3 regions of the Scandinavium sp. M-37 genome follow, and region 3 is predicted to be linked to each of the others. Evidence: predicted binding sites of a transcription regulator. Region 3 holds the regulator's gene; each other region holds the start of a gene.
What was found. The regulator Fur, encoded in region 3, represses iron uptake genes when iron is present. The targets are predictions, from matches to a motif close to ATAATAATGAGAACNACTATCAA.
Positions count from the first base shown of each region.

Region 1 (8,244 bases), on a different contig from region 3:
GTTACCGATGTTGAAGGTAAACACGCCAAGCAGTCTGGTGGTCGTGGTCAGTACGGTCATGTTGTTATCGACATGTACCCACTGGAGCCGGGCTCAAATCCGAAAGGTTACGAGTTCATCAACGACATCAAAGGTGGTGTAATTCCTGGCGAATACATCCCTGCCGTTGATAAAGGCATCCAGGAGCAGCTGAAGGCAGGTCCTCTGGCTGGTTACCCGGTAGTTGATCTCGGCGTGCGTCTGCACTTCGGTTCTTACCATGACGTTGACTCCTCTGAACTGGCGTTTAAACTGGCCGCTTCTATCGCCTTTAAAGAAGGCTTTAAGAAAGCGAAACCAGTTCTGCTTGAACCTATCATGAAGGTTGAAGTAGAGACTCCGGAAGAGAACACCGGTGACGTAATCGGTGACCTTAGCCGTCGTCGTGGTCAGCTGAAAGGTCAGGAATCTAACGCTACTGGCGTTCAGATCCATGCTGAAGTTCCGCTGTCTGAAATGTTCGGTTACGCAACTCAGCTGCGTTCTCTGACCAAAGGTCGCGCATCTTACTCCATGGAATTCCTGAAGTATGATGATGCGCCGAACAACGTTGCTCAGGCCGTTATCGAAGCTCGTGGCAAATAAGCCGCAAGTTAAAAACTAATGTCCCGTGCTCTCTCCTTGAGGGGAGAGCACTATAGTAAGGAATATAGCCGTGTCTAAAGAAAAATTTGAACGTACAAAACCGCACGTCAACGTTGGTACTATCGGCCACGTCGACCATGGTAAAACTACCCTGACTGCTGCAATCACTACCGTACTGGCTAAAACCTACGGCGGTGCTGCTCGTGCTTTCGACCAGATCGATAACGCACCAGAAGAAAAAGCTCGTGGTATCACCATCAACACTTCCCACGTTGAATATGACACCCCGACTCGCCACTACGCACACGTAGACTGCCCAGGCCACGCCGACTATGTTAAAAACATGATCACCGGTGCTGCTCAGATGGATGGCGCGATCCTGGTTGTTGCTGCGACTGATGGCCCTATGCCTCAGACTCGTGAGCACATCCTGCTGGGTCGTCAGGTAGGCGTTCCTTTCATCATCGTGTTCCTGAACAAGTGCGACATGGTTGATGACGAAGAGCTGCTGGAACTGGTAGAAATGGAAGTTCGTGAACTTCTGTCTCAGTACGATTTCCCAGGCGACGACACCCCAATCGTTCGTGGTTCTGCGCTGAAAGCGCTGGAAGGCGAAGCAGAGTGGGAAGCAAAAATCATCGAACTGGCTGGCTTCCTGGATTCTTACATCCCAGAACCAGAGCGTGCGATTGACAAGCCGTTCCTGCTGCCTATCGAAGACGTATTCTCCATCTCCGGCCGTGGTACTGTTGTTACCGGTCGTGTAGAGCGCGGTATCGTTAAAGTAGGTGAAGAAGTAGAAATCGTTGGTATCAAAGAAACTGCGAAAACTACCTGTACTGGCGTTGAAATGTTCCGCAAACTGCTGGACGAAGGCCGTGCTGGTGAGAACGTTGGTGTTCTGCTGCGTGGTATCAAACGTGAAGAAATCGAACGTGGCCAGGTTCTGGCCAAGCCGGGTTCAATCAACCCGCACACCAAGTTCGAATCTGAAGTGTACATCCTGTCCAAAGACGAAGGCGGCCGTCATACTCCGTTCTTCAAAGGCTACCGTCCACAGTTCTACTTCCGTACTACTGACGTGACTGGTACCATCGAACTGCCAGAAGGCGTTGAGATGGTAATGCCGGGCGACAACATCAAAATGGTTGTTACCCTGATCCACCCAATCGCGATGGACGACGGTCTGCGTTTCGCAATCCGTGAAGGCGGCCGTACCGTTGGCGCGGGCGTTGTTGCTAAAGTTCTGAGCTAATCAATAGTACCCTGCTTAAGGGATATTGATAATCAATGCCAGCCACTGAAAAGTGGTTGGCATTTTTTTTACACAAACAGTTACGTCCCCCTATTTCCTGTTACAGACTCATTATTGGTTTTCAAAAACTTGTCTCATTCGTGTGATTAATATATTCTCACCTAAATATAATTATTAATTTGAATCTCAACGTCGAATATAGACTTCGCTTATATAATTGCAGTGCTGCGTTGTAATTAGGGGTGATTTATATTTTCATTAAACATATTAACTTTCAATATTGATTTGAGGTTATCCTTAAAGTTGGTCTCGCTTAATGACTTTTTAAGTGACGGTACATTGACAATATATATACATACTGCCAGCATTCCACATTAGAAGTACAGTTCAACGTTTACTTCTACTGCATTATCACTTCTCTTTAATCATCAGTATTTTATATATAAGTAATTTGTTCCGGTTTATACATTTAAGAAGGAATTTAAAATGCATTTCAAAAAACAGACGCTCGCGGTGTTAATGGCGCTCGCCTTAGCACCCTTTGCTGCGTCAGCGGCTACATTAACGGCAGACGATCAAAGCAATACCATTACTGGCCTGGATTCAAGCCAGATGATCTCAAAAGACAATGGTAATACCTGGCTGGCTTATACCAGCGAAACCCAGAATAATTTCCCAGGTACTGAAACGGTGGTGGTTGCCGTCAAAGATAATTTGGCGATCACGTCCGAAAATTATGACCCAACGCTGTCTTATCCGACCGCGGGGACTGTTGTTCGCTATAACGGCTATTACTGGACCAGCAAATGGTGGGTGAATCCTGCTGAAGTACCGGGCAGTAATGAAGTCTGGCAAAAAGGTGCGGCAATCAATATTCAGACATTGGGCACTTTTGAATTCCTGCCATACACCGGTCAGGCAGCAATCGATTTCCAGAACGATCAGAAAGCGAAGCTGGCCGCGATGCGTAAAATCATCGGTTATTTCCCAGAGTGGGGTGTGTATGATGCCCACAATAACTTCACGCCAGATAAAATTGACTACTCTACGCTGACCGAAATTAACTATGGTTTCGCGGTGGTCAAAAATGGCGAAGTCACCATGCATGATACCGAAAAAGGTCCGGGCCTCATTAAAGAATTGAATGAGCGTACCGAAGCTACAGGTGTCAGACATATCATTTCTGTAGGTGGCTGGAATAACTCTGAAGAGGGCGTATTCGAAGCGGCAACGGCAACCCAGGAAGGCACTGAGAAACTTGCCAGCAGCATGGTGGCATACATGCTGAAGTGGGACTTTGACGGCATTGACATTGACTGGGAATATCCGGATACCGATGCTGAAAAAGAGAGCTTCACAAATCTCGTTCAGTTGGTTCGCGCTAAGCTTGATGACGAGGGTAAGAAAGATGACAAATACTATTCACTTTCTGCTGCAGTCACCACTAACCACAATAAAATTGAGTTTATCAATCCTGCGGTAACCACTCCGCTGCTTGATACCGTCAACGTGATGGCATATGACATCCACGGTGCCTTCGAACCCGTTACCGGCCACAACGCGCCACTGAACGCGAACAGCAAAGATGAAGATCAGTTGCTGAACGTTGCCGCGACCATGACAGAGTATGTTAATACCTGGAACGTGCCAAAATCCAAACTGCTGATGGGTATTCCATACTACGGCCGTGGCTGGGGTGATGTTGAACCCACCGAAATTGTTAAAGGTCTGCCTGGCTTGTTTGCTCCGGGTACCGCAACGGTACACGGCACTTGGGATGATCCTGATCAGAACACCGGTACCCATCCGTGGTATGTGCTGAAAGAGAAACTGGCCAGCGGCGAGTACGTACGCTACTGGGATAGCGAATCCGGTGTGCCTTATCTGTACGGTCCGCAGAACAAAGAGTTCCTGACCTACGACGATCCACAGTCTGTGAAAGAGAAAGTCGACTACATCAATCAGCAAGGTTTTGCTGGCGCGATTGTCTGGGATATCAGCGGCGATACGCCAGATCATGAACTGGGGAATATCGTTAAAGAAATTAAAACGACCCCGGCACAAGATCCTGATATGAAGGGGTTATTCGTTACTTTGCAAAATGGCGGACGTCGCGTTGTCTTCAATTTGCCTGCCGATAAACTGACCTCAGGACATGCTTATCGTGTCGAGGTTGATGGTAAATATTTATTCTCAACGGAGGGCGTGCAGCCTTATTACGCTTATGCCGGTTATTTGGGTAACGAGGTTTCATTAAACTCTGGTGATGTAAGCAGTAAAATCCCTGTCGGTAGCGTTATTACCGTTAAACGCACAACGCCAGATGCGGCGGTAATTGGGCAAATTACCGTCACTCAGGATATGCTTGATGGTAAGAAATCCGTCATCAATGATGGCTCTGTTAAGTCTTTGACTGTACAGAAAATTAACAACGTACCTTATGCCATTGTTGAGTTTGCAAAAGATAAATTACAAAGCAAAGATGGCTCCTCGTATGTCGCTAAGGTGATTGACGATGACCAGCAAATAGGCAATACCATTTTCTATTGTGACAATGGTAAATGCAGCTACGCGAATGCCAGCGATCAGGGCGATAACACCATCCTCGTGAAATCAGACGAAAAAGCGATTTCTGTTGGTGAGACTATTGTCATTGAACGTACCTCCCCGAATCCGGCATATGTCGCTGAAGTGGTTGTTACCGCTGACATGCTGAAATAATAGTTCTGAACACAGACTAAACTTACTTAAAGCGCACCTGAGTACATGCTGGTGCGCTTTTTTTGTGCAGCATGATTTTCTCACGACGGTATGCAACGCTATTGAAATCATAACCATTCTCATTTACACTTTGATCAGAAATTGTACGGGAGTCGATATGTACGTTTGTCTGTGTAATGGTGTTAGTGATAAGAAGATCCGCCAGGCTGTGCGCCAGTTCAGTCCTCAGTCTTTTCAACAACTCAGAAAGTTTGTCCCTGTCGGGACGCAATGCGGGAAATGTATTCGTGCCGCGCGCGAAATCATGCAGGATGAATTGACCCAACTCCCTGAATTTAAAGAAATCGCCTGATAACACCACAATTCGCGTTTATTTTTTCTTCGCTTCTACTACGCTTGTTAGAGTGGAAGCGGAGGGACTATATAATGAAAGGTGATGTTAAAATCATAAGTTATCTCAATAAGTTATTGGGAAATGAGCTTGTCGCAATCAACCAGTATTTCTTACATGCACGTATGTTTAAAAACTGGGGATTAAAACGTCTCAACGATGTCGAATACCATGAATCCATCGATGAAATGAAACATGCCGATATTTATATCGAGCGTATTCTGTTTCTCGAAGGGATCCCCAACCTTCAGGATCTAGGCAAGCTTCAAATTGGCGAAGATGTTGAGGAGATGTTGCAGTCTGACCTCAGGCTGGAGCTGGAGGGGGCGAAGGACCTGCGGGAAGCTATCGCCTATGCCGATAGCGTCTTTGATTACGCCAGTCGCGATATGATGATCAAGATTTTGACCGAGGAAGAACATCACATTGACTGGCTGGAAACCGAGCTGGATTTGATTCAGAAAATGGGCATACAAAATTACCTGCAGGCCCAGATTCGCGAAGAGAACTAACGGTTTTAACGTTGCGCATTCAGAGCGGTAAGCATACTTTTGCCGCTCTGCATGTCAGTGCTGCTAGCCGTTCCAGGTTTGCCACACAAAACTCAGCCAGCCCGCTACGCTTAGCCACGGACCGAAGGCGATGTGTGGTTGTTTGTTGCCGTGTAAGATAAGGCGGCCCAGGGCATAAATTAGTGCCAGCACCGAGGACAGTAACAAGATGCTCGGTAAGGCCTGCCACCCACACCATGCTCCCAGCGCGGCGAGTAATTTAAAATCACCAAAGCCCATCCCTTCTTTACCCGCCAGCAGTCGAAACGCCTGATAAACCAGCCACAGCGCCAAGTAGCCTGCTATCGCGCCAAGTACAGCGTCGCGTAGGTCGATCCCCATAAAAAAACAGTGATACAGCAGGCCCAGCCACAATAACGGCAACGTTAGTTTGTCTGGCAGTAAACAATGCTGCGCGTCGATTTGCGTTAATGCCAGTAGGAACCAAAACAACAGGCAGATGGCCAGAGCGTCAGGAAGCAGTGGAAACACGCTGGTAATCAGCGCAAACATCAATCCGCAAACGGCTTCCGTCAAAGGATAACGCAGAGAGATCGGCGAGTGGCAATCACGACAACGTCCCTGCAGACAGAGCCAACTGAGGAGTGGAACGTTGTCTCTGAAGCGAATCGGATGCTGACAATGAGGGCAACAGGATCCGGGCCAGGCAATGTTGCTGAGGGGTGAGCTGCTATCTTTAATACCTCGGGGCATGCGATAGACGACCACATTCATAAAACTGCCGATAAGCAAACCCAAGACGCCCATCAGGACTATCTCAATAACCTTATCCATGGGTCTTCACCTGGCGCAGCTTGAGCGTGATGACTTTCACATTGTTCTTCCCCGCAGAGTGAGCGGAAAATTCGAGTTGTGTGACCTGTAAACCGCTACGCTGTAAAGCCTGAAGCCAGGTGAACAGCGTATTGGCGGGTAATGGCGAGAGAGAGACCGACAAGGTCTGAGGATCGGCTTTTTGGCTTTTATACTGAATGCCACTCTGCCTGGCGGTATTCGCCAGCAGTTGCTCCATCGTTGCCGTCGTGGGATTTGCCGGAACAATACCCTTACGATGAGCGGCATTTTCCAGCCATACAATTTCATCTGCGAGGCGTCTGTTCTCATCGGATAGGCGTGCGATACCCTTGTTCAACGGCGTAACGATGCCATACATGATACCCGCCATTAAACAGCAGCCTGCCAACAGAAGGATGAAAACTTTTTCCCGGAGCGTTTTGCCCTGCCACCAGTTGATCATGGTTTAGCTCCGCTGGTTAACACCATCAGACCAGCGGTCTCACTTGGTTGCACGGAAAAATTAAGATCGTCATGGGTACGTTGTATGAATTGTGCCATCTGGGCAGGATCTTCAACTTTCAGAGTTAACCTCAAGGCGTGTTTGTCCTTGTCATATGCGAACTGACGAATCTTAAGCTTCGGGAAATCCTGCAGGTTTTGCGAAACCAGTGACAGGCGAGACATGACGTCAGGCCAGGTTTGTCCGGAGGCGGATTCGAAGAAGAATTTAAAGTTACTGCTCCGCGTGTCACCGGGGAAATAGCGGCTCCACAGGGCCTTACCTTGTGCTTTCAGGTCTGCGTTTTGCTGGCTAACTTGCCAGAGAACCAATCCCTTTGCGCTTAACCAGAGTAAAAGCGCCAACAACAGCGCGCCGCCGACGAGCTTTTTGTAAAACGGCTTAACCGCTACAACTGGCGGTCGCACGCGAAACGGGCCGTGAAGCAGGTTGATGTTTGCGACCGTCGTCGGCTGTTGATGCCAGTCTGTGTGCCTGTCTTGTGCGGGCAGAATTTCTGTCGGTTCATGGGCGACGGGTAGGGGATTAAAACTGAGTATTTTTTGTGCCGGATGACACATCAATAAATGTTCAAGCAGGGCGGTGTTGAGCACAGAAAATTTGTGTTCCGCATAGCGCATGAGCCAGCTGCTCTCGTGCTGAAGGAGTGTCCAGGCCTGAGGCTCAAAGGGCAAATCATAACCATCAGGCAGTGCCCGTCTGACTGTGACGCCCGCCAGACTGAGGCTGTACAGAATATCAGTCAGGACCACTTTGCGGATGCCCGCGAGTTGTAAGCTGCCTTCATTGCGCGCCAGAATACTCCAGTGGAGATCGTCTGGGTTTTCTGCCACCGCATCTTCCGTTAACCAGCCAAGGGTTTGCGCCGTCATGCTGTAGTCCTCCGCCGGAGGGGTCACTTCACGGAAGTAAAAATGCTCTGGGGAGAGTAGCAACAGGGCGCTGTCCTTCCCGGGTAAATCACACAAGCAGTTGGGCTCAGTGATGTCAGCGAACTGCTGCATGACCGGCTCTCCGTGCTCATTATGATAACGACACTCAAGTGTGTTTACGCCGGGGCGCAAAATTAACGATTCCATTTTCATCGACTTCCCTTCATGTGTTCGTATACGCCGACGGTGCGGGTTACGATTAACACTTTTTTCTCTTTTTCATCGTATTCAAGCTGGCTGGTAAAATATTGCCGTCCATCGTCCTGCTGAATGTTTGTTTCCAGCCTGAAAAAATGGCTAAAGGTGGTAAGAATGCCTTTGGCTGCGGCAAAATCTTGGTCATGTCCTGGAAAGGTTTTCTTCAGATAGCCCGCCAACTGAACCGTGTTTTGCCAGGTTTGCGACGACCGGTTGGCAAACAGTGTTTCAACCTCTCTGGCTGATATCACGTT
Region 1 is NZ_JBIGIN010000016.1:72,464-80,707, forward strand. Features, by position in the region: gene fusA (elongation factor G) at 1-624, shown strand, start outside; gene tuf (elongation factor Tu) at 695-1,879, shown strand; gene ACG0Z5_RS13310 (glycosyl hydrolase family 18 protein) at 2,366-4,600, shown strand; gene bfd (bacterioferritin-associated ferredoxin) at 4,758-4,952, shown strand; gene bfr (bacterioferritin) at 5,027-5,503, shown strand; gene ACG0Z5_RS13325 (prepilin peptidase) at 5,567-6,337, opposite strand; gene gspM (type II secretion system protein GspM) at 6,330-6,800, opposite strand; gene gspL (type II secretion system protein GspL) at 6,797-7,945, opposite strand; gene gspK (type II secretion system minor pseudopilin GspK) at 7,942-8,244, opposite strand, start outside.
Region 1: the regulator Fur is predicted to act here: its motif matches at 4,701-4,723, upstream of bfd (bacterioferritin-associated ferredoxin).

Region 2 (8,244 bases), on a different contig from region 3:
TTATCCATAGTGCCGACCACACAGCTCCACACCAGCAGCACCGTGCCCCAGGTAGTATCCCCGGTCCAGTACAGCCAGATGATAGACGGGACGAGGACGACCAACGGCCCAAGCTGAACCAGACAGGAGAAGAGCATGACTACCGTCAGCAGCGTCGCATAAGGCACACCGGAAATAGCCAGACCGATACCGCCGAGCACCGCCTGTACCAGCGCGGTGACTACCACGCCGAGCGCCACCGCACGGATAGCCTGACCGGCCAGCACAACCGCTGCATCACCGCGTTTTGCTGCCAGACGAGTGGCAAAATAACGCACGCCGTAAGCCACTTTTTCACCCTGCCAGTACAGCAGGGCGCTGAACAGCAGCATCAGGCCACAGTGCATCATAAAGCGACCGATATGCGCGGCCTGGCCGACAAACCAGGTGGTAGTGGAGCCGATGTACGGTCGAACTTTCGCCATAATCGCATTTCCACCCATATCCAGCAGACCATGCCAACCGGTGTACAGCTTCGCACCCACCATCGGGATGCTTTTAAGCCAGCCGAGATCCGGCGGAGTTATCGAGCCCGATGATATAGCGTGAACCAAGGGCGTGCTGCCATCGACCAGGCTGTTCACTAACAAGGCGATAGGGATAACGAACAGTAAAAAGAGCAGCAGGGTCATCACCAGTACCGCCAGTGAACGTCGGCCAAACAGCAGTCGCTGCAGCTTGATAAGCACCGGCCAGGTTGCGATTACAATGGTTCCTGCCCAGGCAAAGCCCAGAACGAAGGGTCGAACTATCCATAAACACGCCACAATCATGAGGCTTAAAAACAGCACCGAGAGCAGGATTTGCGGTAAATCCCGGGGCCGGTTAAGGGTTGTCATACGTTTTATACCTTTGTGGTTACGCTCCATCATGGGGCGCTGATGATAAATCCATTTACTGATAATAATATCAACAATTTCGTGACCATGATCACCTTGAAATCCACTAAGCGGATAAGTAAAAAATGTGATACAACATTTAGGTTATACGCAAACGATAAAACAGCTATTAGAACATCGTTCAAAACACAACCGTCCACACAACTTAGTCAGGCAGGGTCAAGCGTCATGATCCCACAGATTTCTCAGGCACCCGGCGTTGTACAGCTGGTGTTGAATTTTTTGCAGGCACTGGAGCAACAAGGTTTTACCGGCGAGACCGCCACCCGTTACGCCGACAGGCTGACGATGGCGACGGATAACAGTATTTACCAACTCCTCCCCGATGCCGTCGTATTTCCCCGTTCAACCGCCGATGTGGCGCTGCTCTCACGCATTGCCGATGAAGAGCGATTCCGTTCGCTCATCTTCACCCCGCGAGGCGGCGGCACAGGCACCAACGGTCAGGCCCTGAATCAGGGCATCATCATTGATATGTCCCGTCATATGAATCGCATCATCGAAATCAACCCCGAAGAGGGTTGGGTGCGGGTCGAAGCCGGGGTTATCAAAGATCAGCTTAATCAATTTTTGAAACCTTACGGCTATTTCTTTGCGCCGGAGCTTTCCACCAGTAACCGCGCGACGCTTGGCGGGATGATCAATACCGATGCGTCAGGGCAAGGGTCGCTGGTGTACGGCAAAACCTCGGACCACGTGCTTGGGGTGCGGGCTGTGCTGCTCGGGGGCGATATTCTCGACACCCAACCGATGCCGGTGATGCTGGCGGAAACGCTGGCGAAAGAACAGTCGGCGAGCGGGCGTATTTACCGCACGGTGTATGAGCGCTGCAAAGAAAACCGGCAGTTGATTATCGACAAATTCCCGAAACTGAACCGCTTCCTGACCGGCTATGACCTGCGTCACGTGTTCAATGATGAGATGACAGAGTTCGACCTGACCCGCGTATTAACCGGGTCGGAAGGCACGCTGGCGTTCATCACCGAAGCGCGGCTGGATATCACCCGTCTGCCGAAAGTGCGCCGCCTGGTGAACGTGAAGTATGACTCCTTTGACTCGGCGCTGCGCAATGCCCCGTTTATGGTCGAGGCCCGCGCGCTGTCGGTGGAAACCGTCGATTCGAAAGTGCTGAATCTGGCGCGGGAAGACATCGTCTGGCACTCGGTGAACGAACTCATTACCGACGTTGTGGACAAAGAGATGCTTGGGCTGAACATCGTCGAGTTTGCGGGCGATGACTCAGCCTTGATTGAAAGCCAGGTCACCGCGTTGTGCCAGCGCCTCGATGCGCTGATGACCGCAGGCGAGGGCGGGGTGATCGGCTGGCAGCTGTGCAATGAACTGGACGGTATCGAACGCATTTATGCAATGCGTAAGAAAGCGGTAGGTCTGCTCGGAAACGCCAAAGGCGCGGCAAAACCGATTCCGTTCGCGGAAGACACCTGCGTTCCACCGGAGCATTTGGCAGACTACATCGTTGAATTCCGTGCGCTGCTCGATGCGCATGGCCTGAGCTACGGGATGTTCGGCCACGTTGACGCCGGGGTATTACACGTGCGTCCGGCGCTGGATATGTGCGACCCGCAGCAGGAAATCCTGATGAAACAGATTTCCGATGAGGTGGTGGCCCTGACGGCAAAATACGGCGGCCTGCTGTGGGGTGAACACGGCAAAGGCTTCCGGGCCGAATACAGTCCGGCATTCTTCGGCGAAACCCTGTATGGCGAACTGCGTAAGGTGAAGGCGGCGTTCGACCCCAATAACCGCCTCAACCCCGGCAAAATCTGCCCACCGGAAGGCCTCGATGCGCCGATGATGAAAGTCGATGCGGTTAAGCGCGGCACGTTCGACCGACAAATCCCGATTGCGGTGCGCAGTTCCTGGCGCGGCGCGATGGAGTGTAACGGCAACGGTTTGTGCTTTAACTTCGATGCCAAAAGCCCGATGTGTCCGTCGATGAAAATCACCAGCAACCGGATGCATTCCCCGAAAGGCCGTGCCACGCTGGTGCGTGAATGGCTGCGTCTGCTGGCCGATCGCGGCGTGGACCCATTGAAGCTGGAAAAAGAGCTGCCGGGGAAACGCGCCAGCCTGCGAGCGCTGATTGAACGGACCCGCAATAGCTGGCACGCCAATAAGGGCGAGTACGATTTTTCGCATGAAGTGAAAGAGGCGATGTCCGGCTGCCTGGCGTGTAAAGCCTGTTCGACTCAGTGTCCGATTAAAATCGACGTGCCGGAGTTCCGTTCGCGCTTCCTGCAGCTGTATCACACCCGTTATTTACGTCCGCTACGCGATCACGTGGTGGCCACGGTAGAAAGTTACGCCCCGCTGATGGCCCGTGCCCCAAAGACCTTTAACTTCTTCATTAGCCAGCCGTGGGTGAAGAGCCTGTCGAAGAAACATATCGGCATGATTGACCTGCCGCTGTTGTCTACGCCGTCATTGCGGCAGCAACTGGTCGGGCACCGTTCGGCGAACATGACCCTCGAACAGCTCGAGGCGCTCAGCCCGGAACAAAAAGCGAAGACGGTACTGGTGGTGCAGGATCCGTTCACCAGCTACTACGACGCGCAGGTGGTGGCTGATTTTATTCGCCTGGTAGAAAAGGTGGGCTATCAGCCAGTGGTGCTGCCATTCTCGCCCAACGGCAAAGCGCAGCACATTAAAGGATTCCTTGAACGCTTTGCGAAAACCGCGAAGAAAACCGCCGATTTCCTCAGCCGCGTGGCGCAACTCGACATGCCCATGGTCGGCGTAGACCCCGCGCTGGTGCTCTGTTATCGCGATGAATACAAGCAAACGCTCGGCGATCAACGCGGTGATTTCCAGGTGCAACTGGTACATGAATGGTTACCGACGGCGCTGGAAAACAGTGAGGTGCGCGAGGTGAGCGGTGAAGCCTGGTATCTGTTTGTCCACTGTACGGAAGTGACCGCGCTGCCGATGGCGCCTAAACAGTGGGCGGCGATATTCGCGCGTTTCGGCGCAAAACTGGAAAGTGTGAGCGTCGGCTGCTGCGGCATGGCGGGCACCTATGGTCATGAGGTGAAGAATCTCGAAAACTCGCTCGGTATCTACGCACTATCATGGCAGCAGGCGATGCAACGCCTGCCCCGCAATCGCTGTCTGGCGACGGGCTATTCCTGTCGTAGCCAGGTGAAGCGCGTGGAGGGCAGCGGTGTTCGCCATCCGTTACAGGCTTTACTGGAGATAATAGGATGATCTGGAAACGTAGCGCCTCGCTTGAAAAGCTCAACGCCATGGGAGAGGGCAACATGGTCGGCCTGCTGGATATTCGTTTTGAACGTCTGAGTGACGACAGCCTGGAGGCCACGATGCCGGTTGACAGCCGCACTCATCAGCCATTCGGTCTGTTGCATGGCGGCGCGTCAGTGGTGCTGGCAGAAACGCTTGGGTCAGTGGCGGGGTATTTGTGCACCGAGGGCGACGAGAAAGTGGTCGGCGTGGAAGTGAACGCCAATCACCTTCGATCGGTCCGGAGCGGGCGCGTGCGCGGCGTCTGCAAAGCGCTTCACGCCGGGCGTCGGCACCAGGTATGGCAGATAGATATCTTCGACGAGCAGGGCAAATTGTGCTGTTCGTCGAGGCTCACAACCGCAGTGGTGTGAATAACGGAATAACATTAAGAAGATTAGCGCGGTAATTAACCGCGCATAAACATCAGAATGCTCCCGTTTTATTTCTGACCACTTAAGGGTAGCTTCAGATTAATTCACTATCTTTTTGCAGGCAGATGTAGCATTCTGATTCTTGGTTGAACACGCGTTTAACTAACGTCAAAATTAACAACGTACCGCCTAAAGATTGATGATTTTCTTCGTTTTTTCCTTACGCGTTACTGGTACACATGTTTACAGGAATTAACGATGGCAAAAGCCTTCGACACAGCGCTGTTGCACCCTCGTAACTGGTTAACCTGGTTCGGTTTAGGTGTCCTCTGGCTGATAGTCCAACTCCCTTATCCCTTGCTTTACCTCATCGGCTCATCGCTCGGCCGTGCCTCTCGTCCCTTTTTGAAAAGAAGAGAAAAGATTGCGTCAAGAAATCTAACGCTCTGTTTTCCGGAGATGACTGACGAGGCAAAAGAAAAGCTCATCGAACAAAACTTTATTTCTCTCGGCATGGGGTTAATTGAAACCGGCATGGCCTGGTTCTGGAGCGATGCCCGGGTTAAAAAATGGTTTGACGTTGAAGGGTATGAGAACCTGACCAAAGCGCTGGAAACGCAAAAAGGCGTGATGGTGGTTGGCGTACACTTTATGTCGCTGGAACTCGGCGGCAGAACCATGGGTTTGTGCCGACCAATGATGGCTACCTATCGTCCGCATAACAGCAAATTGATGGAGTGGGTGCAAACCAAAGGTCGCCTGCGTTCCAACAAAGCGATGATCGATCGCCGTAACCTGCGTGGTCTGGTCACTGCGCTGAAACACGGCGAAGCGGTGTGGTTTGCACCGGATCAGGATTACGGCCCGAAAGGCAGCACCTTTGCGCCGTTCTTTAATGTGCAGCAAGCGGCGACCACCAACGGTACGTTTGTTCTTCAGCGTCTGTCAGGCTCCGCTCTGCTGACGATCACTATGGTGCGTAAAGCGAATAACCGTGGCTATAGCCTGTTCATCAGTGAACCGTTGAAAGATTATCCGACGGAGGACGAGTTCCTGGCCGCGAGCTACATGAACAAGGTGATTGAAAGAGAGATCCTGCGTGCGCCTGAACAATATCTTTGGGTACACCGCCGTTTCAAAACCCGTCCGGCGGGTCAGGCATCACTGTACTGACTTAGCTCAGTGTATTGTGAAAGCCCTGAGGTTAACTGCCTCAGGGCTTTTTTGTTGGCATTGCAGGCCGAAATCCTATCTCATAAATCGGTATTTTCTATACATCTTTTCATTGCCGTATTTTCCCCCCGCGTTTCTGACCAAAGCAGTTATTTTTCAATGCATTGAACAATTTCCAATCCACCTGTTCACCCTGTGCACAGGGTCTATGCTTAGTAAAAGGCCTCCAATGCAGGTATTCCTGTGAAAGCCCCTGCTGGCAAGGGGTTGAAGTGAGAATCATTATCACTAACATAAGGGGATGGCCTGGTGGCTTCAACTGAAAAGGTGGACCTATGGAATTGCAATCACAAACCTTCAACCCCGCTGACTTTGCATGGCGTGGCATAAGCCTGACGCCCGCGGCGGCGGCGCATGTCTGCGAGCTGGCGGTCAAGCAGGGCGTGCTAGGGATTCGGCTGGGGATTAAAACTTCCGGCTGCGCAGGTTTTGCTTACGTACTGGATACCGTGACCGAGCCGAAAGCGGACGATTTGTTGTTCGAAGTGGACGGCGCGAAACTGTGGGTGCCGTTACAGGCGATGCCGTTTATCGACGGGACAGAAGTCGATTACGTGCGTGAAGGCTTAAACCAAATCTTTAAGTTCCACAATCCGAAGGCGCAGCATGAATGTGGCTGTGGCGAAAGTTTTGGCGTGCAGGCGGAGTAACTATGTCTCGTAATACTGAAGCAACTGACGATGTCAAAACCTGGGCCGGCGGTCAGCTCAACTATAAAGAAGGGTTCTTTACCCAACTACAGACCGATGAACTGGCGAAAGGGATCAGCGAGGAAGTGGTGCGTGCAATTTCAGCCAAACGTAATGAGCCGGAGTGGATGCTCGAGTTTCGCCTGAACGCCTACCGGGCGTGGGTTGAGATGGAAGAGCCGCACTGGCTGAAAGCCCATTATGACAAGCTGAACTACCAGGATTACAGCTATTACTCTGCGCCATCCTGTGGCAACTGTGATGAAACCTGCGCCTCAGAACCCGGCGCGGTGCAGCAAACCGGCGCCAATACTTTCCTGAGTCAGGAAGTTGAAGACGCGTTTGGCTTGCTCGGCGTGCCGGTGCGTGAAGGGCGAGAAGTGGCGGTCGACGCGATTTTTGACTCCGTTTCCGTCGCTACCACCTACCGGGAAAAGCTGGGTGAACAGGGCATCATTTTCTGTTCATTTGGCGAGGCTATCCACGATTACCCCAATCTGGTGCAGAAATATCTCGGCACGGTAGTGCCCAGCAACGATAACTTCTTTGCCGCACTTAACGCGGCGGTAGCGTCCGACGGCACGTTTATTTATGTGCCAAAAGGCGTGCGCTGCCCGATGGAGCTGTCTACCTATTTCCGAATTAACGCCGAAAAAACCGGCCAGTTTGAACGGACGATCCTGGTGGCCGATGAAGGCAGCTATGTCAGCTATATCGAAGGCTGTTCGGCCCCGGTGCGCGACAGCTATCAGCTGCATGCGGCGGTGGTGGAAGTCATCATCCACAAAGACGCCGAAGTGAAATACTCCACGGTACAGAACTGGTTCCCTGGGGATAACAACACCGGCGGCATTCTGAACTTCGTCACGAAGCGTGCGCTGTGCGAAGGCGAAAACAGCAAGATGTCATGGACGCAGTCGGAAACCGGGTCGGCCATCACCTGGAAATACCCAAGCTGTATTCTGCGCGGAGACAACTCAATTGGTGAATTTTTCTCGGTAGCGCTGACCAGTGGCCATCAGCAGGCCGATACCGGCACCAAGATGATCCACATCGGCAAGAACACTAAATCGACCATTATCTCGAAAGGCATCTCTGCCGGACATAGCCAGAACAGCTACCGTGGCTTAGTGAAAATCATGCCAACGGCGACCAATGCGCGCAATTTTACCCAGTGTGATTCGATGCTGATTGGCCCTGACAGCGGGGCACACACCTTCCCGTACGTGGAGTGTCGCAATAACACCGCCCAGCTTGAGCACGAGGCGACCACCTCCCGTATCGGCGAAGACCAGCTGTTCTACTGTTTGCAGCGTGGCATCAGTGAAGACGACGCGATTTCAATGATCGTTAACGGTTTCTGTAAGGACGTATTCTCAGAACTGCCGCTGGAGTTCGCGGTGGAAGCGCAAAAACTGCTGGCCATCAGCCTCGAACACAGCGTCGGTTAAGGATTAAGGGACACACATGTTAAGTATTAAAGATTTACAGGTTGCAGTTGAAGATAAAGAGATCCTGCGCGGGCTGAACCTCGAGATTCGCCCGGGGGAAGTCCATGCCATTATGGGACCAAACGGTTCCGGGAAAAGTACGCTTTCTGCCACCCTGGCCGGGCGCGAAGATTATGAAGTCACTGGCGGAACGGTAGAGTTTAAAGGCAAAGACTTGCTCGAACTGGCACCGGAAGACCGTGCCGGAGAAGGTATTTTCATGGCTTTCCAGTATCCGGTCGAAATCCCGGGCGTCAGCAAC
Region 2 is NZ_JBIGIN010000059.1:628-8,871, forward strand. Features, by position in the region: gene ydiK (AI-2E family transporter YdiK) at 1-878, opposite strand, end outside; gene ACG0Z5_RS23175 (FAD-binding and (Fe-S)-binding domain-containing protein) at 1,107-4,163, shown strand; gene menI (1,4-dihydroxy-2-naphthoyl-CoA hydrolase) at 4,160-4,570, shown strand; gene lpxP (kdo(2)-lipid IV(A) palmitoleoyltransferase) at 4,829-5,743, shown strand; gene sufA (Fe-S cluster assembly scaffold SufA) at 6,079-6,453, shown strand; gene sufB (Fe-S cluster assembly protein SufB) at 6,456-7,943, shown strand; gene sufC (Fe-S cluster assembly ATPase SufC) at 7,960-8,244, shown strand, end outside.
Region 2: the regulator Fur is predicted to act here: its motif matches at 6,016-6,038, upstream of sufA (Fe-S cluster assembly scaffold SufA).

Region 3 (8,244 bases):
AGTGGTTGCAGGTCAGCCGGTCCTGGAAATGGATCTGGACTTCCTGAACGCTAACGCACGCTCAATGATTAGCCCAGTGGTGTGCAGCAACATCGATGATTTCAGCGGCCTGGTTATCAAGGCGCAGGGTCAGGTTGTTGCAGGCGTTACGCCGCTGTATGAGATTAAAGGCAAGTAATCGTTCCTGAGTAGAACTTAAGTGCCTTAGCGGCGGGGGGAAATCCTCCGCCGCTTTTTTATGGCTCCCGCCGCCCCAATATTCTCTGTTAACCCCCATTTTTCTGTAACTAAGGGTTGTCTCCGCCCTCAGCTTATAAGATCATATTCCGTTATATGTTGTTTACGCCTTGAGGAACCCGCGATGAGTGAGGCAGAAGCCCGCCCGACTAACTTTATTCGCCAGATTATCGATGAAGATCTGGCCACTGGTAAGCATACGACCGTGCACACCCGTTTTCCGCCTGAGCCGAACGGTTATCTGCACATCGGTCATGCGAAATCGATCTGCCTGAACTTCGGCATCGCCCAGGATTATCAGGGTCAGTGCAACCTGCGTTTCGATGACACCAACCCGGTGAAAGAAGACATCGAATACGTGGAGTCGATCAAACATGACGTCGAGTGGTTAGGCTTCCACTGGTCAGGTGACATCTGCTACTCCTCTGACTACTTCGATAAGCTGCACGAGTATGCGATTGAGCTTATCAACAAAGGTCTGGCGTATGTGGACGAACTCTCCGCAGACGAAATCCGTGAATACCGCGGCACCCTGACGCAGCCGGGCAAAAACAGCCCTTACCGCGATCGCAGTGTGGAAGAGAACCTGGCGCTGTTTGAAAAAATGCGTGCCGGGGGCTTCGAAGAAGGGAAAGCGTGTCTGCGTGCCAAAATCGACATGGCATCGCCGTTTATTGTGATGCGCGATCCGGTGTTGTATCGCATCAAATTCGCCGATCACCATCAGACCGGCAGTAAGTGGTGCATCTACCCGATGTATGACTTCACTCACTGCATCAGCGATGCGCTGGAAGGCATTACCCACTCGCTGTGTACGCTGGAATTCCAGGACAACCGTCGCCTGTACGACTGGGTGCTGGACAACATTTCCATTCCGGTCCATCCGCGTCAGTACGAGTTCTCTCGTCTGAATCTGGAATACACCGTGATGTCCAAGCGTAAGCTGAACCTGCTGGTTACCGACAAGCACGTTGAAGGCTGGGATGATCCGCGTATGCCGACCATCTCCGGTCTGCGTCGTCGCGGCTATACCTCAGCGTCCATTCGTGAGTTCTGTAAGCGCATCGGCGTCACCAAGCAGGACAACACCATCGAGATTGCATCGCTGGAATCCTGCATTCGTGAAGATCTCAACGATAATGCACCGCGTGCGATGGCGGTTATCGATCCGGTTAAACTGGTTATCGAAAACTACCCGCAGGGTGAAAGCGAAATCGTCACCATGCCGAACCACCCGAGCAAACCTGAAATGGGCAGCCGTGAAGTGCCGTTCAGTGGGGAAATCTGGATCGATCGCGCTGACTTCCGTGAAGAAGCCAACAAGCAGTACAAGCGTCTGGTGATGGGCAAAGAAGTGCGCCTGCGCAACGCTTACGTGGTTAAGGCCGAGCGCGTAGAGAAAGATGCAGAAGGCAACATTACGACTATCTTCTGTACTTATGATGCCGATACGCTGAGTAAAGATCCGGCTGATGGTCGTAAAGTGAAAGGCGTGATCCACTGGGTTAGCGCTCAGCATGCGCTGCCGGTTGAGATTCGCCTGTACGATCGTCTGTTTAGCGTGCCGAACCCGGGGGCCGCAGAGGACTTCCTGGCTGTCATCAACCCAGAATCACTGGTTATCAAGCAGGGCTATGCTGAGCCTTCGCTGAAAGCCGCTGAAGTGGGCAAAGCGCATCAGTTCGAACGTGAGGGTTACTTCTGCCTCGACAGCCGTTATACCACCGCTGAGAAGCTGGTGTTTAACCGCACCGTGGGTCTGCGTGATACCTGGGCGAAAGCGGGCGAGTAACCGTTCCGTTATCGCAAAATGAAGAAGCGTCGCCCTGAGCGGCGCTTTTTTTATGTCATTTTCGTGATGCGAAATAATATCATTTCGATCTATGAAACACCGCCTCTGCCTTGTTACATTTTCAACTGACGTTATTCTCTAATTCGTTGTAAAACCCCAGCCTAATGCACCTTGCGGCATCTCCTTTAAAAACGCAACTTTGTAACAAAACGCAATCAAATATGTGCGCCCTGTCATAATCTTGTGCTTTCGTGCGGAAAAAGGATTGATAATTCGCGTCGCGAAAAATAGTCTACCGACATAGCGTTAGGACATTTCTGCCTCGCTACTTTTTTGCAGTACTTATTTTTATCGCTGTTCACCTTTGTGAGCGCGTTTTTAAAAGTCAAAGAGGATATACACATGCGTACGTTCAGTGGCAAACGTAGTACGCTGGCGCTGGCTATTGCCGGGGTCACCGCAATGTCGGGCTGGATTGCAGTTCCGCAAGCCAGTGCAGCAGGATTCGTAGACGATTCAACCTTAACCGGCGGTGTCTATTACTGGCAACGTGAACGTGACCGTAAAGACGTCACCGACGGCGACAAGTACAAAACCAACCTTTCCCATTCCACCTGGAACGCTAACCTCGACTTCCAGTCTGGCTATGCCGCCGATTTTATCGGCCTTGATATTGCTGCTTTCACCGCTATTGAAATGGCGGAGTCATCAGAAAGCGGACACCCAAACGAAATTGCATTCTCATCCATTAATAAAGGTTACGACGAAGATTACTCTGGCGATAAGAGTGGAATCAGCCTTTATAAAGCTGCCGCGAAATTCAAACTGGGCCCAACCTGGGCGCGAGCAGGTTATATTCAGCCAACCGGGCAAACGCTTTTAGCGCCGCACTGGAGCTTTATGCCAGGTACGTATCAAGGGGCAGAAGCCGGGGCTAACTTTGATTACGGTGATGCAGGCGCGTTGAGTTTCTCCTATATGTGGACCAACGAATACAAGGCTCCATGGCACCTCGAAACAGATCATTTTTATCAGAACGATAAGAAGACCAAAGTTGAGTATCTGCACTCCATTGGTGCTAAGTATGATTTCAAAAATGACTTGGTGCTGGAAGCGGCATTTGGTCAGGCAGAAGGCTTTATGGATCAGTACTTCGCCAAAGCCAGCTACAAATTTGATGTCGCCGGTGCACCACTCTCGACCAGCTACCAATTCTATGGGGCGCGTGACACCGTTGAGAGCAACACCATTAACGATATCTACGACGGCACCGCGTGGTTACAGGCACTGACCTTCGGCTATAAAGTGGCTGACGTGGTTGACCTGCGCCTTGAAGGGACGTGGGTAAAAGCAGAAGGCCAGCAGGGTTACTTCCTCCAGCGTATGACCCCGACCTATGCCTCCTCCAACGGTCGTCTCGATATCTGGTGGGATAACCGCTCAGACTTCAACGCCAACGGCGAAAAAGCGGTGTTCTTCGGTGCGATGTATGACCTGAAAAATTGGGATATGCCGGGCTGGGCCGTCGGTGCATCTTACGTGTATGCCTGGGATGCCAAACCGGCAGACTGGTATATCAACAGCGCGGGTCAGCGTGAAGACAACGCCTCGAACAAAATCAAAGAGTCTTCTTACAGCTTTGATGCGATGTACACCGTGCAGGAAGGCCGTGCGAAAGGCACGCTGTTCAAACTGCACTTCACTCAATACGACAACCACTCCGACATCCCAAGCTGGGGCGGTGGTTACGGCAACATCTTCCAGGATGAGCGTGACGTGAAGTTCATCGTTATCGCCCCGTTCACTATCTTCTGACACGCGTGCGGCAGGGTAAACCTGCCGCGCATTGATAAGGCCGTATCATGAAAAAATTGATTCTTATCGCCGTTATGGCTTCCGGGCTGGTGGCCTGCGCACAGCCATCTCCCGCACCACAAGAAGACAGCAAGCTGAAAGATGCCTACAGCGCCTGTATCAATACCGCTGAAGGAAATCCGGATAAAATTGACGCCTGCCAGAGCGTGCTTAACGTGCTGAAAACTGACAAGACCCATCAGCAGTTTGCGAATCAGGAAAGTGTACGCGTACTGGATTACCAGAATTGTATTCTGGCGACGCGGACCGGCAACGATCAGGCAGTCAAAGCCCGTTGTGATCAGGTGTGGAAAGAGATTCGCAGTAACAATACGCCTAAGCCGTAACCCTCGACGGTTGGCGCTATTGCCCCAATGTTATGCCAAAAATGCCAATAAAAAAGCCAACCGTCAGGTTGGCTTTTACTTTTCTGGGGGGCCGATTATTTCTCGGCACCGTCATGTGCGTGCTCATCTTCACGGCAGTCGCCTTCTGCGCAATGGCCATAAAGATAAAGACTGTGGTTGGTCAGACGAATGCCGTGTTTGGTGGCAATTTCGCGCTGACGCGCTTCGATAGAGTCATCACTGAATTCGATAACCTTGCCACAGTCGAGGCAGATCAGGTGATCGTGGTGATGCTGTTGGGTCAATTCGAAAACAGATTTACCGCCTTCGAAATTGTGGCGGGTGACAATCCCGGCATCGTCGAACTGGTTCAGAACGCGATACACCGTTGCCAGACCAATTTCTTCGCCCATGTCGATGAGGCGTTTATAAAGGTCTTCCGCACTGACATGGTGATTGTCAGGCTCCTGAAGCACTTCCAGAATTTTCAATCGAGGAAGCGTGACTTTCAGGCCTGCTTTCTTTAATGCGGTATTGTTGTCAGTCATGCGGAATCAGTCCTGTTGCTAGGCGATACACTTCCTTATAGGAAGTATTACTAAGAATGAATTCAGGATAATGCGTCTCATTATAGGACTGCGGTGCCTAAATGAAAACTGCAAACCCTGAGCAAAGTATGCTTTTCAGAAACGAGGCATCATCTGCAAAGCGAAACATCCGACCTCGTCAAAACAGAAGACATTGTACAGATATGTGCTCAAAAGTTAAAAATTTGTAGCGATTAATTTGATTGCTTATAACTATTAATTTTACGCAATCTATCGATTTGTTCATCAATCATACGGCGCAACGCAGGCGCTGCGCCGTGACATCATCAGGCGTTCTTGATCTCTTCCAGGTGCAGCTCTTCAGAGATTTGTTTTACCCACTTCTGAACGCGTTCAGCGGTCAGTTCAGGCTGGCGATCTTCATCAATGGCCAGACCAACAAAATGGTTGTCATCGGCCAGACCTTTAGAGGCTTCGAAATGGTAGCCTTCGGTTGGCCAGTGACCGACAATGGTCGCGCCGCGCGGTTCGATGATGTCGCGGATGGTGCCCAGCGCATCACAGAAATATTCTGCGTAGTCTTCCTGATCGCCACAGCCAAACAGGGCCACCAGTTTGCCGTTGAAGTCTACCTCTTCCAGCGTCGGGAAGAAGTCGTCCCAGTCACACTGTGCTTCACCGTAGTACCAGGTTGGGATACCCAGCAGCAGAATGTCGAAACCTTCGAGGTCTTCTTTACTGCTCTTGGCAATGTCATGCACCTCGGCAACGTCTTTGCCCAGCTGCTTCTGGATCATCTTCGCAATATTTTCGGTGTTACCGGTGTCGCTGCCGAAAAAAATACCTGTGATTGCCATGAGTAAAATAACCTCTTGAAACGTAATGAAATGATGGTGGAATGTTGCCCACAGATAAAGGCAATGATAGCAGGAGGAGAAGTGCGCGGGAACTGCAATTGCGCCGTACTGCACTCACTGCTAAATGAAAGTGAAAGATTTCGTGTTTTCAGTCACGTTCCTGGCCGTGTAACGCAGCCAGTTGTTGCATCAGTATCTCTTCGATAAGCTCGCTGCGGCTCATGTTTCTGGCATCCGCCAGCTCATTGAGTGCGTCAACGGCATCGTTATTGAGCTTAAGCTCAACGCGTTTGAGACCGTTGCTTTTGTCGCGTTTCAGCTGATTACGCTTATTAATGCGTAACTGTTCGTCGCGTGAGAGCGGATTGGTTTTCGGCCTTCCCGGGCGACGCTCGTTTGCGAACAAATCTAATGTCGTTCGGTCCGTTTGTTCTTTTGCCATGATTCAGAGTGACTTCGGGGAAACAAGCCGCCAGACGACAGGCCCGGCGCAGATAGCGCGCAATCATACATGAGCGAAACCCACACGCCAACGCCGGGAGCCACAATGGCGCTTGCTTGCTCGGATTTTAATCATTCCGCCAGGTAGCGACGGATAGCGCGGAGTACCGCATCCGGTTTTTCAGCATGAACCCAGTGTCCAGCCCCGGCAATCACGTGCGCTCGCGCCTGTGGGAACTGCGCTAACAGGGCGTCGCGGTACGCGTTGGTGACATAAGGCGAATTGCCGCCAGCAATAAACAGGGCAGGGTGGTCCCATGCGGGAATCGGTTCCCAACCGACGATGTGCTCATACTGATCCCACAATGCGGGCACGTTGAAGCGCCATTCGCCGTCGACAAAAGATTTCAACAGGAACTGAATCACGCCTTCTTCATTAATATGCTTGCGCATAACCTCTGCCGCCTGCTGACGGTTTGAGACAGCGGCTTCGGTCACCGCGTTGATGGCCGCAAAGATTTCATCGTGACGACGCACCTGATAATTCACCGGAGCAATATCTATCGCCACCCATTTTCCGACGCGTTCTGGCGCCAGGGCAGTAAACGCCATCACCGCTTTCCCGCCCATGGAATGGCCGATCAACGTGGCTTTTTCAATGCCGTTGGCATCGAGCGTGTCGAGAAGATCCTGCGCCATCGCCGGATAGGTCATTTCCGCGGATCGCGGGGAAAGGCCGTGGTTACGCATGTCGACTTGCAGAATATCGTGGTCGACAACCAGATCCCTCGCGAGGATCCCGAGGTTATCCAGGCTACCGAAAAGGCCGTGAACCAGGACGATGGGAGAATTAGTGTGCAGGTTTTGTGCAGTTTGCGCTCGGCTGTTTAATTTCATGGCAAAGTTCTTTTTTTCGCTACGTCGGGTTAGGGTATCATGTTGAGCATTCTGCCGCCCGGCTGCAACACTCAGTAGTCGTCTGAGTTTTTGCCGACACGCTATCCGCTGTTGGGTTTTGTCCTTATAATCCCAACGACTTGTATTCAGAAAAGATATCTCACTGGATTAAGATGAAAACGATCGAAGTTGATGACGAACTCTACGGCTTTATTGCCAGCCACACTAAGCACATTGGCGAGAGCGCATCCGACATTTTACGGCGTATGCTGAAAATTTCTGCCGTACCACAAGCTGCAGCAACCGTAGCCAAAGAGACCCCGGCACCTGCTTCTGCACCGGTCGTCGCTGCGGTCAAAAAAGTCGCTTCGCCGAAAGATAACGTTCGCGCGGTGCGTGAGCTGCTGCTTTCTGACGAATACGCTGAGCAGAAGAAAGCGGTCAACCGTTTCCTGCTGGTGCTGACTACACTTTACTCCTTAAACAACAAAGCATTTGCTGAGGCGACTGAGTCCCTGCATGGCCGCACGCGCGTCTACTTCGCGGTTGATGAAGCGACGTTGCTGAAAAACGGCAATCAGACCAAGCCTAAGCAAGTGCCTGAGACCCCGTACTGGGTGATAACGAATACCAATACCGGTCGTAAATGCAGCATGGTCGAACACATCATGCAGTCAATGCAGTTCCCCGCGGAATTAATTGAAAAGGTTTGCGGCACTATCTAAGCATAAGAAGGACCAGGCAATGGCAACTCATAACCGTGCGGGTCAGCCTGCACAACAGAGTGATTTGATCAACGTCGCCCAGCTGACGTCTCAGTACTACGTGCTGAAACCTGAAGTGGGTAACGCAGAACACGCGGTGAAATTCGGCACTTCCGGTCACCGTGGAAGCGCCGCCCGTCATAGCTTTAACGAACCGCATATCCTGGCTATCGCTCAGGCTATTGCGGAAAATCGTGCCAAAAATGGCATCACCGGGCCGTGCTACGTCGGGAAGGATACCCACGCGCTGTCAGAACCGGCGATCATCTCGGTACTGGAAGTGCTGGCCGCCAATGGTGTAGATGTCATTGTTCAGGAAGATAACGGCTATACGCCAACGCCTGCCATTTCCAACGCTATCCTGGTTCACAACAAAAAAGGGGGGGCGCAGGCTGACGGTATCGTCATCACCCCTTCGCACAACCCGCCGGATGATGGCGGTATCAAGTACAACCCGCCAAACGGTGGCCCGGCTGATACCAACGTTACCAAAGTGGTCGAAGACCG
Region 3 is NZ_JBIGIN010000007.1:109,893-118,136, reverse strand. Features, by position in the region: gene nagE (N-acetylglucosamine-specific PTS transporter subunit IIBC) at 1-178, shown strand, start outside; gene glnS (glutamine--tRNA ligase) at 362-2,029, shown strand; gene chiP (chitoporin ChiP) at 2,432-3,844, shown strand; gene chiQ (ChiQ/YbfN family lipoprotein) at 3,892-4,230, shown strand; gene fur (ferric iron uptake transcriptional regulator) at 4,326-4,778, opposite strand; gene fldA (flavodoxin FldA) at 5,105-5,635, opposite strand; gene ybfE (LexA regulated protein) at 5,784-6,077, opposite strand; gene ybfF (esterase) at 6,209-6,973, opposite strand; gene seqA (replication initiation negative regulator SeqA) at 7,147-7,698, shown strand; gene pgm (phosphoglucomutase (alpha-D-glucose-1,6-bisphosphate-dependent)) at 7,718-8,244, shown strand, end outside.